DNA from 3 places in the Rothia sp. HMSC065G12 genome. Region 2 is predicted to be linked to each of the others. Evidence: predicted binding sites of a transcription regulator. Region 2 holds the regulator's gene; each other region holds the start of a gene.
The links. Region 2 encodes HrcA, which represses chaperone genes, less so after heat shock. Its sites were predicted from a motif close to TTNGCACTCGNNNNNNNCGAGTGCNAA; they were not measured.
Positions count from the first base shown of each region.

Region 1 (3,259 bases), on a different contig from region 2:
ATGCGCCCGCACTACCGCGCCGGAAGGCTCATAGAGGTACTCACCGGGGGAGGGGAACCGGGTTTGCTTTTCATCAACAGGGGTTACTTGCTCCGCAGAATAGGGACTACTCAGCGTGGTTTTGTGAATGCGCAGGCCCTTGTCTTCAGCCTGTCCCGTCGCCTCCTGCCGCAGCACCGTGACCGTGCGTGCAACACCCTCCTGAGCCAAAGCGTTAAACCAAAGCACCAACTCCACGAGAGAGTCCTCATGCTCAACCCACTGCGCCGTGACACGCGGATGCGGGTTCGCCTCACTACGAATATCCTCAGGGCGCGCAATAGCCTCATGCGGCATCCCCGGACCAAGTTTGACACCCATTGGCATACCGGTTTTGGCCAGATCCACCACGAACGAAAGCGGTGGAGAATAGGCTTCGGGATCAAAAATACGTTCTGTACGGGATTTTACGACTCCGGTCAGATCACGTCTGGCCGGATCAAGCCATATGCCCTGCACGACCTTGCCGTTGCCATCACGAAAACTCTCGGGGTTAAAATTCGTCACATCACCGACCACAACCCGTGAACCCGAAAAATCCGCCAGATTTGCGGCAGCAAAAGATGCCGTCAACGGGTCAAGCTCCACAGAAACAGTCGCTAAGGATGCGCGCGCGAACTCCAACGAATCCGCGCCGATACCGCATCCCAGATCGGCAACCGAGCGAACCCCGGCACGGGCAAACACGGCCACGTGCTCGGCAGCAACAACCGGTCGAGTCGCCTGCTGCGCGCCGTGCTCGGTCAAAAACATAGTGCGCGCCCTATCGCCGAACTTTGACAGCGCCCGAGTGCGCGCCTTAACAAGGCTGAGAATATTGGCGGTCTCATCGGGCGTAAACCCCTGCGCCCGCAGCCGCGTAACCTGTTCGAGCGAGTGCTCTTGACTATAGGGGAAAAGCGCATCCGCGGCATCTAACGCCTGCCGGGTAAAAGGCAACTCGGGCGGCAATGCAAACGGCGGCGGGGGCACAAAATCAACCATAGGCTTAAGTGTAGTGGCATGAGCATATGCAGAAGGCTTGGATGCTGCGGCAGGTTCACGGGGCGCTCGCGTATTATCCTGTGCGCGAAACGCCGCCCTCGAAACGGCGCGCATTCTTGACCGGGTGCCGCCGGGATTCTAAAGTTGAATTTAGCACTCGAAGCGGTGCAGTGCTAAACGCCCAGGCACTAGGGCTAAACCGCTTCACAAATTTTTAAAAACGCTGACTAAAAAGGAGCATACCTATGGCTATTAAGCCCCTCGAAGACCGAGTAGTTGTCAAACTAGAGCAGGCTGAGCAGACCACCGCATCCGGTCTGGTTATTCCCGAAACTGCAAAGGAGAAGCCGCAGGAGGCTCGCGTAGTAGCTGTGGGCCCCGGTCGTGTGGACGATAAGGGCAACCGCGTTCCCGTCGATATCGCTGAAGGTGACGTAGTCGTGTTCTCCCGCTATGGCGGTACCGAGGTCAAGTACCAGGGCGAGGAATACCTGATTCTCTCCGCTCGTGACGTTCTGGCGATCGTCGACTAATTTCGCATATATGCAGGATGCGCCGCCGGTTTCTCGCGCGGCGCATCCGCTATACATGACCTAGATTCGGCGCACGCGCGCCTTCTACGATATCGAACGCTCACAACCCTCAAGGAGTAGCGAATATTCATGGCTAAACAGCTTGAATTCAACGATGCCGCCCGTAAGTCCCTGCAGGCCGGCGTTGATAAACTCGCCGATGCGGTCAAGGTTACCCTCGGCCCACGCGGGCGCAATGTTGTGCTCGATAAACAGTGGGGTGCACCGGTTATCACGAATGATGGTGTCTCGATCGCCCGCGAAGTTGAGCTTGAAGACCCCTACGAAAACTTGGGCGCGCAGCTCGCTAAAGAGGTAGCCACCAAGACTAACGACGTTGCCGGTGACGGTACGACCACCGCAACCGTGCTGGCGCAGGCACTTGTGAATGAGGGGCTGCGCAACGTAACAAGCGGTGCGGCACCTGCGGAGGTGAAGCGTGGCATTGAGGCCGCCGTTGAGCAGGTCTCCGAGCGTCTGCTTCAGGATGCCCGCGAGGTACAGGGCCCGGAAGTTGCGCATGTTGCCGCTATTTCGGCTCAGTCCGACCAGATCGGCGAGCTTTTGGCATCTGCTTTTGAGAAGGTCGGTCAGGACGGCGTCATTACTATCGAGGACGGCTCCTCCACTGAGATTGAGCTTGACATTACCGAGGGTATGCAGTTCGACAAGGGCTACCTTTCGCCTTCGTTCGTGACCGATGCCGAGCGTGGCGAAGCGGTTCTTGAAGATAGCCTCATTCTGCTCTACCAGGGTAAGATCTCCACTGTTGCCGAGATTATGCCTCTGCTGGAGAAGGTCGTACAGGCGAAAAAACCGCTGACCATTATCGCCGAAGACGTTGATGGTGAAGCACTGTCCACCCTCGTGGTGAATAAGCTCCGCGGAACTCTCGACGTTGTGGCGCTTAAGGCTCCCGGGTTCGGCGATCGCCGCAAGGCTATTATGCAGGATCTCGCCATTCTGACCGGCAGCATCGTGATTACCCCCGAACTGGGTATCGACCTGGCTCAGGCAACTCTCGAAGAAACCGGTTCGGCGCGCCGCGTGACCGTCACCAAGAACACCACCACGATTGTGGACGGCGGTGGCAGCAAGGAAGCGGTTGAAGACCGTGTGCAGCAGTTGCGCCGAGAGATCGAGGCCGTCGATTCCGAGTGGGATCGCGAAAAGCTCAAGGAACGCCTGGCGAAGCTCGCCGGTGGCGTGGGCGTGATCAAGGTGGGTGCGGCAACCGAGGTTGAGGCTAAGGAACGTAAGCACCGCATCGAAGACGCTGTGTCTTCTACCCGCGCGGCTCTTGAAGAAGGCATCGTATCCGGTGGCGGTTCGGCACTGATCCACGCCAGCAAGGCGCTCGACGGTTTTGAACTCGATAGCCACGACGCAAACGTAGGTGTGCAGATTGTACGCCGCGCCCTGGTACAGCCGCTGCGCTGGATTGCCGAAAACGCTGGCGACGACGGCTATGTGGTGGCGGCAAAGGTCGCCGAACAGCCCGTTGGTCACGGTTACAACGCCAAAACCGGTGAGTATGTTGATCTGTTCGAAGCGGGCGTAATTGACCCCGTGAAGGTCACCCGCTCTGCGCTGCAGAATGCATCATCTATCGCGGCTTTGGTACTCACGACCGAGACTCTGGTGGTTACCAAGCCCGAAGAAGA
Region 1 is NZ_KV804814.1:13,371-16,629, reverse strand. Features, by position in the region: gene HMPREF2804_RS04345 (class I SAM-dependent methyltransferase) at 1-1,023, opposite strand, end outside; gene groES (co-chaperone GroES) at 1,269-1,556, shown strand; gene groL (chaperonin GroEL) at 1,686-3,259, shown strand, end outside.
Region 1: the regulator HrcA is predicted to act here: its motif matches at 1,174-1,200, upstream of groES (co-chaperone GroES).

Region 2 (3,259 bases):
CCTGAATACGTACCTGTAGGTCTCCGCGTTTATCGGAGTGAAGGCGGGTAACACCTAAGCCGTTCAAAGTTACGATGTCGCCGCTTTGTGCGCCTTCAGGGATGGTGATCTCTTGAACCCCATCGAAGGTTTCTAAGGGTACGGTGGTTCCTAAAACGGCTGCGACCATAGGAATATTCACCGTTGTGGTGAGATTATCACCATCGCGAACAAAGTATTTATCGCGCTTAACGTTGAGATCAATATAAAGATCGCCATTGGGACCACCATTGAGTCCAGCTTCGCCTTTACCTCGCAGACGTATGCGGGCTCCGTCATTAACACCGGCGGGAACGGTGAAGGTCAGCGGGAGTTTTTCGCCCACACGGCCCTGTCCGTGGCATTCTGGGCAGCGGTGTTTGATGACGGTGCCATATCCCTGACAGCTGGGGCACTCTACCTGCTGCATGACGGTTCCTAGGATGGATTGAACACGGCGCTGCATGAATCCCTGGCCATGACAGGTCTCACAGGTTTCGGGGTGGGTTCCGGGAGCGGTTCCTTCACCTTCACAGGATTTACAAGTGACGGCCGTGTTAAGCTCTACAGTCTTTTCGACGCCAAAAACTGCGTCTTTAAGGGATATCGAGACGTTGATAAGTGCGTCTTGTCCCTGGCGTACGCGGGATGCGGGACCGCTTTGTCCACCGCCTCCGGTAAACATATCGAAAAGGTCTTGGAACCCGAAACTTCCTGAGCCAAAGCCGCCGAACCCTCCTGCGCCTCCAGGGAATCCTGCACGACCCTGTTCATCGCCGGTAGCGTCGTAATTACGGCGTTTCTCGTTATCTGAGAGTACTTCGTAGGCGAGGGTTACACGTTTGAATTCCTCAGCTGCCTCTTCGGATGGGTTAACGTCGGGGTGCAGTTGACGCGCCTTTTTACGGTACGCTTTTTTGATCTCTTCGGGGCTTGCATCCTTCGAGACTCCAAGAGTTGAGTAGTGATCGCTCACGTGTTTCTTCTATCCTTTTCGTACCGGAGTGCTCCGGATATGGTGTCAATATAAAATCGGTAAGTTTACGGGGTTCTGAGGAATTACTCGCACGATGTCATGATGCTCGTGTGCCTAAGACATGACCTAGATAGCGAGCTACCGCGTTCACCGCCGCAATGTTACCACGGTAATCCATGCGGACTGGACCCACCACGCCAAGTTTTGCCGTATGCTTCCCCAAGGCGCCTTCATTATCTGGTAAATGTTGTTTGCCGTATGAAACTACAACGGGTGAATCGTATTCACCAGTGACAATAGAAGCTCCTTGAAGCGCTTGCTCCGTATTCTCGTGACCGATCCTTACACTGTACCCGGCTTCTTGAACCGATGCGTGAGACAGCACGCGAAGCAGCGTAACTTGTTCTTCGAGCGCATCCAAAATGGGAGCTATGCTCGCCGAGAAGTCGTCGTGACTTCGTGCTAGGTTTGAGGTGCCAGAGATCGCGAAGCGAATATCTCGTTCAAAATAAGGTTGTGCTCGCAGATGATCCACGATAGCTTCGGTAAGCTCCGGAGAACGACCTCGCAACGCTGGATGATGCGCTTCTGGCAGCAATGCACTTATGTTTTCGAAGGGTAAACCCTGAAGCATTTTAAGCAGGTTTTCTTTAATCGCTGCAAGAGCTGACACAGTTTCATCATGCGATAAGGCTGTAGTCTCCGGCAATATCACGGTAACCCGGTGGATTGTGCCAAGATCACTGATAAGCAATGCTAAAAGCGTGCGTGAATCTAGGGGTACGAACTCAAGATGCAAGAGAGTTCCAGCGTTACGTGTTGGGTACTGGATAAGTGCTACCTGATGCGTGAGATGCGCAAGTGTTCGGGTGGCGGCTTCAATCATGTCTTCTACGCTGTGTGCGCTTTCAAGAATTTGCCGTAACGCCGAAACTTGGGTTGCAGAGAGAGCACGCGGCGCGGTTAGAGCATCGACGAAGAACCTGTATCCCTGTTCTGTAGGAATACGCCCAGCGCTGGCGTGCGGTGCGCTCAAAAGTCCCTGTTCTTCTAAAGCTGCCATATCATTGCGTATCGTGGCACTGGATACTTGAAGATGGTGGCGCTGTGCCAGCGTCTTTGAACCTATGGGTTCGCCTGTGCGCACGTAGTCTTCAACGATTGCCTGCAGTATGCGCATGCGGCGTTCGTGTGACATGGTACTCCTTGCGACCCTATCGGTGGTTAACAATCTGGAAAAGCATAATCTGGCACTCTTGTTGAGAGAGTGCTAAAAACTACTTTTATCATAGCCGGGTAACCCCTAACGGTACTAGTCTTTCGCCAGAAGCGAGTTATCAATACTTTAGAATTGGATGGGTTCTGCCAGAAGCTAACCTGCGGAAACCAGGCAATATCCGTGGTGCCGTTGTACGAAGGATGCAAGATATGAGTGAACGATACGCTTGGGGTGCACAAGATCTATCACGTGCCTCAATAAATAACAGGCCTGCTTCTCCTCGTCGGGTCGAGCTAAAACGCGGGATGGTCCTTGAGGATCTTAACGGGTGGGTTGGCGAAGTAGTGCGTGCCGAACGTATCGGTGGAGAAATATTTTTCGGGCTTGAAGACGCTCACGGACGGGTCAAAAATTTTCCTTTAGGAATCGGGTACTTTCTTGAGGGCGAACCGGTTGAGATTGTTGCCCCAACACCACGAAAGACCTCAGGGCGCAAAATTTCTCGTTCTGGTTCGGTAGCAGTTGAAAACGCTCCAGCACGGGTGGCGCGCGCATCCAGAATCTGGGTTGAGGGGCTTCATGATGCGGAACTCGTCGAGAAAGTGTGGGGCCATGATCTGCGGGTTGAAGGTATTGTGGTCGAGCCCCTTCATGGTGTTGATGATTTAGCAACTGCCGTTGAAGAGTTCTCCCCCGGTCCAGAGCGACGACTTGGAATTCTTGTGGATCATCTTCTGAAAGGCACCAAGGAAGAACGTGTTGTGGCGGAGGCTTTAGCTGTTCCCGGCGCTGCTGGAAATATTAAGATTGTGGGGCACCCTTTCATTGATATTTGGCAGGCCGTCAAGCCGCAGGTTCTCGGAATTCCGGCATGGCCGCAGGTGCCTCGAGGTGAGGACTGGAAGAAAGGAATTCTACGTCGGTTGGGACAGCCACATCAAAACCAGGAAGACGTGGCAAACGCCTGGAAACGTATTCTTTCCCGAGTTGACTCTTATTCTGATCTTGATCCTACGCTGCTAGGACCTGTTGAGTCGCTCATTGAT
Region 2 is NZ_KV804815.1:412,296-415,554, forward strand. Features, by position in the region: gene dnaJ (molecular chaperone DnaJ) at 1-994, opposite strand, end outside; gene hrcA (heat-inducible transcriptional repressor HrcA) at 1,092-2,192, opposite strand; gene HMPREF2804_RS07050 (DUF3097 family protein) at 2,423-3,259, shown strand, end outside.

Region 3 (3,259 bases), on a different contig from region 2:
ATCCAGCATACCGCGCGGCTCGCCCATCCCGAACGAATCACGGCGCACGTCGCGAGCAATCACGCATACGCGCGAGCAGGTAGTATTTTGCCGAAAAGGTAGGATTTTCCTACCTGCGCGGGCCAAAAACCACCTGCTCGCGGTCCTGAGAGGGGAAGAGCATAGACAAAAGCTCTCCGGGGGTGGATTCCGTACCCGGCATTGTGCCGGGTCAGGAACCCACCCCGGAGAGCTTCAACATACTCCCTCAGTTGGGAAACGTTACATCATGCCGCCCATCGGGTCAGCAGCCGGTGCCGCAGCGGATGCGGGCTCAGGCTTGTTCGCCACCACAGCCTCGGTGGTCAGGAACAGACCGGCGATCGATGCGGCATTCTGCAGAGCGGAACGGGTCACCTTCACGGGGTCGTTAATACCCGCAGCCATGAGGTCTTCGTACTCGCCGGTTGCAGCGTTTAGACCGGTGCCCTCAGGTAGGGAACGAACCTTATCGACAACCACGCCGGGCTCAAGGCCAGCGTTCGTTGCGATCTGCTTCAGCGGCGCATCGATAGCCACACGCACGATGTTCGCGCCGGTTGCCTCGTCACCCTTCAGGTCGAGCTTGTCGAAGACCTTCGCGCCCGCCTGAATCAGTGCCACGCCGCCGCCGGGGACAATACCCTCTTCAACGGCTGCCTTTGCGTTGCGCACAGCATCCTCAATGCGGTGCTTGCGTTCCTTCAGCTCAACCTCGGTTGCCGCGCCAGCCTTGAGCACAGCCACACCACCGGCGAGCTTTGCCAGGCGCTCCTGCAGCTTCTCGCGGTCGTAGTCGGAATCGGAGTTTGCGATCTCGGCGCGAATCTGTGCCACGCGGCCCTCAAGTGCGGCGGCGTCGCCAGCGCCCTCAATAATGGTGGTCTCGTCCTTGGTGACAACAACCTTGCGTGCCTTACCCAGCATCTCAAGGGTTGCGGTATCCAGGGACAGGCCAACCTCTTCGGTAATAACCTGGCCGCCAGTGAGGATCGCAATATCAGCCATCATAGCCTTGCGACGGTCACCGAAACCGGGCGCCTTCACGGCAACGGACTTGATGGAGCCGCGCATCTTGTTCAGCACGAGCAGCGCCAGAGCCTCGCCCTCAACATCCTCGGCGATAATCAGCAGCGGTTTGCCGGACTGCATGACCTTCTCAAGAACGGGAACCAGATCCTTCACGTTCGAGATCTTCTGGTTGACCACCAGGATGTAGGGGTCTTCCAGCACGGCTTCCTGACGCTCGGGGTCGGTCACGAAGTAGCCGGAGAGGAAGCCCTTATCGAAGCGCATACCCTCGGTGAGTTCCAGGTGCAGGCCGAAGGTGTTGGATTCCTCAACGGTGATCACGCCTTCCTTGCCGACCTTCTCCATAGCCTGAGCGATCAGCTTACCGATCTCCTGATCGCCCGCAGAGATGGATGCGGTTGCCGCGATCTCTTCCTCAGTCTCAACTTCTTTCGCGGAGTCGAGCAGGGTCTTGGTGACCTCCTCAACAGCCTTCTCAATACCGCGCTTGAGGCTCAGCGGGTCAGCACCGGCAGCCACGTTGCGCAGGCCCTCACGCACGAGCGCCTGAGCGAGCACGGTTGCGGTGGTGGTACCGTCACCTGCGATATCGTCGGTCTTCTTGGCTACCTCTTTGACGAGTTCGGCGCCAATCTTTTCATAGGGGTCTTCAAGCTCGATCTCTTTGGCGATGGAAACACCGTCGTTGGTGATCGTGGGTGCGCCCCACGACTTCTCAAGCACGACGTTGCGGCCACGGGGGCCAAGAGTTACCTTAACGGCATCGGCTAGAGTGTTCAGTCCGCGCTCTAGACCGCGGCGAGCTTCTTCATCAAAAGCAATAAGTTTTGCCATGTGGCGATATCCCTCCTGGACGTTTCGAATGGAGCGCTCAGGTTTTCCGGTCTGCCGAAGCAGATTTTGATACCGGTTTTAGCACCTGAAGGCGCCGAGTGCTAAAAACAATTTTGGCACTTGGTGCGCCCGAGGGCAAACATTTTGAGCACCGAATTTAGCTTAATCGCCCTCAGCGCATTCTTGAGGCGCACGGAAAGCCGCAATGGGGTGAACGGGTACGGCTTCGCGTGCGAATGCACGGAGCGGAAGAACCAGGTACGAGCGCCGGGGTGATGTTATATGCGAGCGCATAGGGCTCATAGAACGTTCCCGAAACTAGCGGGGATGATAAACGGTACCGCACACCGCGGTATCAAGCCGGATGATGCCGTTTAGCTGTAGTCGGCGGCAAGCACCACCACAATATCGTTCTCGCCCAGAATCGAGGTGTCTGAGCTCTCCTGAACCGTCGTGATATTCAGAGTTTTCGCAATAGCTTCGGCCTGCGACTTCTTGGCCTCGTCCTTGTAGTAGACCGTGCTGGACTGAGGCGGGGTGCCCGACCAGTTCGCGGTTTCGGTAATCGTGTAACCTTCAAGCGCGGCGCTTGCCTTGGCCGCAGACCCGCCGGGCGCGGATGCGTTATAGACCGCCACGTTCGCATCCTTAGCCTGCTCGGATGCCGAGACAGAGGGCGACGATGATTCCGAAGGCGAGGCGGGGGCACTGTAGCTCTTGGCGCGCGCGGCGGCCTCGGGCGAGCTGCTGCGCGGGTGGTTAATGTACATGGCGCCGCCGAGCACGAGCGCTAAAATACCGGCGACGACAACGGGAATAATGCCTTTGGGGCTCTTGGAAGGGTCGTCAATAACACCGCGGTATGTTCCACGGCGGGCGGTATTCTCGTCGATGTCGTCGAATTCATCGTGCGGGTATTGGCTCATGACTTCCCTAGGTTGAGTAATAGATGTACCGCTCTGCGCGGTGGAGCCCTGCCAAAGCTCTCTCTTACAGGGTACCGTATGGGGCTTTATCCGTCCTGTTCAGATTGGCGTGCGCTCATGCACACATCGGTGCGGGTGCCTTTAGCTGCGGTCGCGAACCTCGCGCAGGCGGTGCATCAGGATGGGTTCGGCGGCGATCACACGCTGGCTATCGATCATCGTATTGAGCTTCTGGTAGTAGGCGATCGGGGTGAGCCCGAGCGCGGTAATCGCCTTCTCTTTGGTGCCCTGGTACTTCCAGTGCCGTTTTTCCAGGGCAATCATGGCACGCTCTAAATCGGTGAGAGCGGATTTTCGCGTGTTCTCAGTTTTTCCGCCGATTTCGCGGGTCTCGGAAGTACCGGGGGCGGAAGGCGCTGTCTGTGTTGTGGGGCTGGGTTCGGGGCTAT
Region 3 is NZ_KV804811.1:5,793-9,051, forward strand. Features, by position in the region: gene HMPREF2804_RS10680 (hypothetical protein) at 1-83, shown strand, start outside; gene groL (chaperonin GroEL) at 262-1,884, opposite strand; gene HMPREF2804_RS02540 (LytR C-terminal domain-containing protein) at 2,259-2,810, opposite strand; gene HMPREF2804_RS02545 (DUF3263 domain-containing protein) at 2,952-3,259, opposite strand, start outside.
Region 3: the regulator HrcA is predicted to act here: its motif matches at 1,963-1,989, upstream of groL (chaperonin GroEL).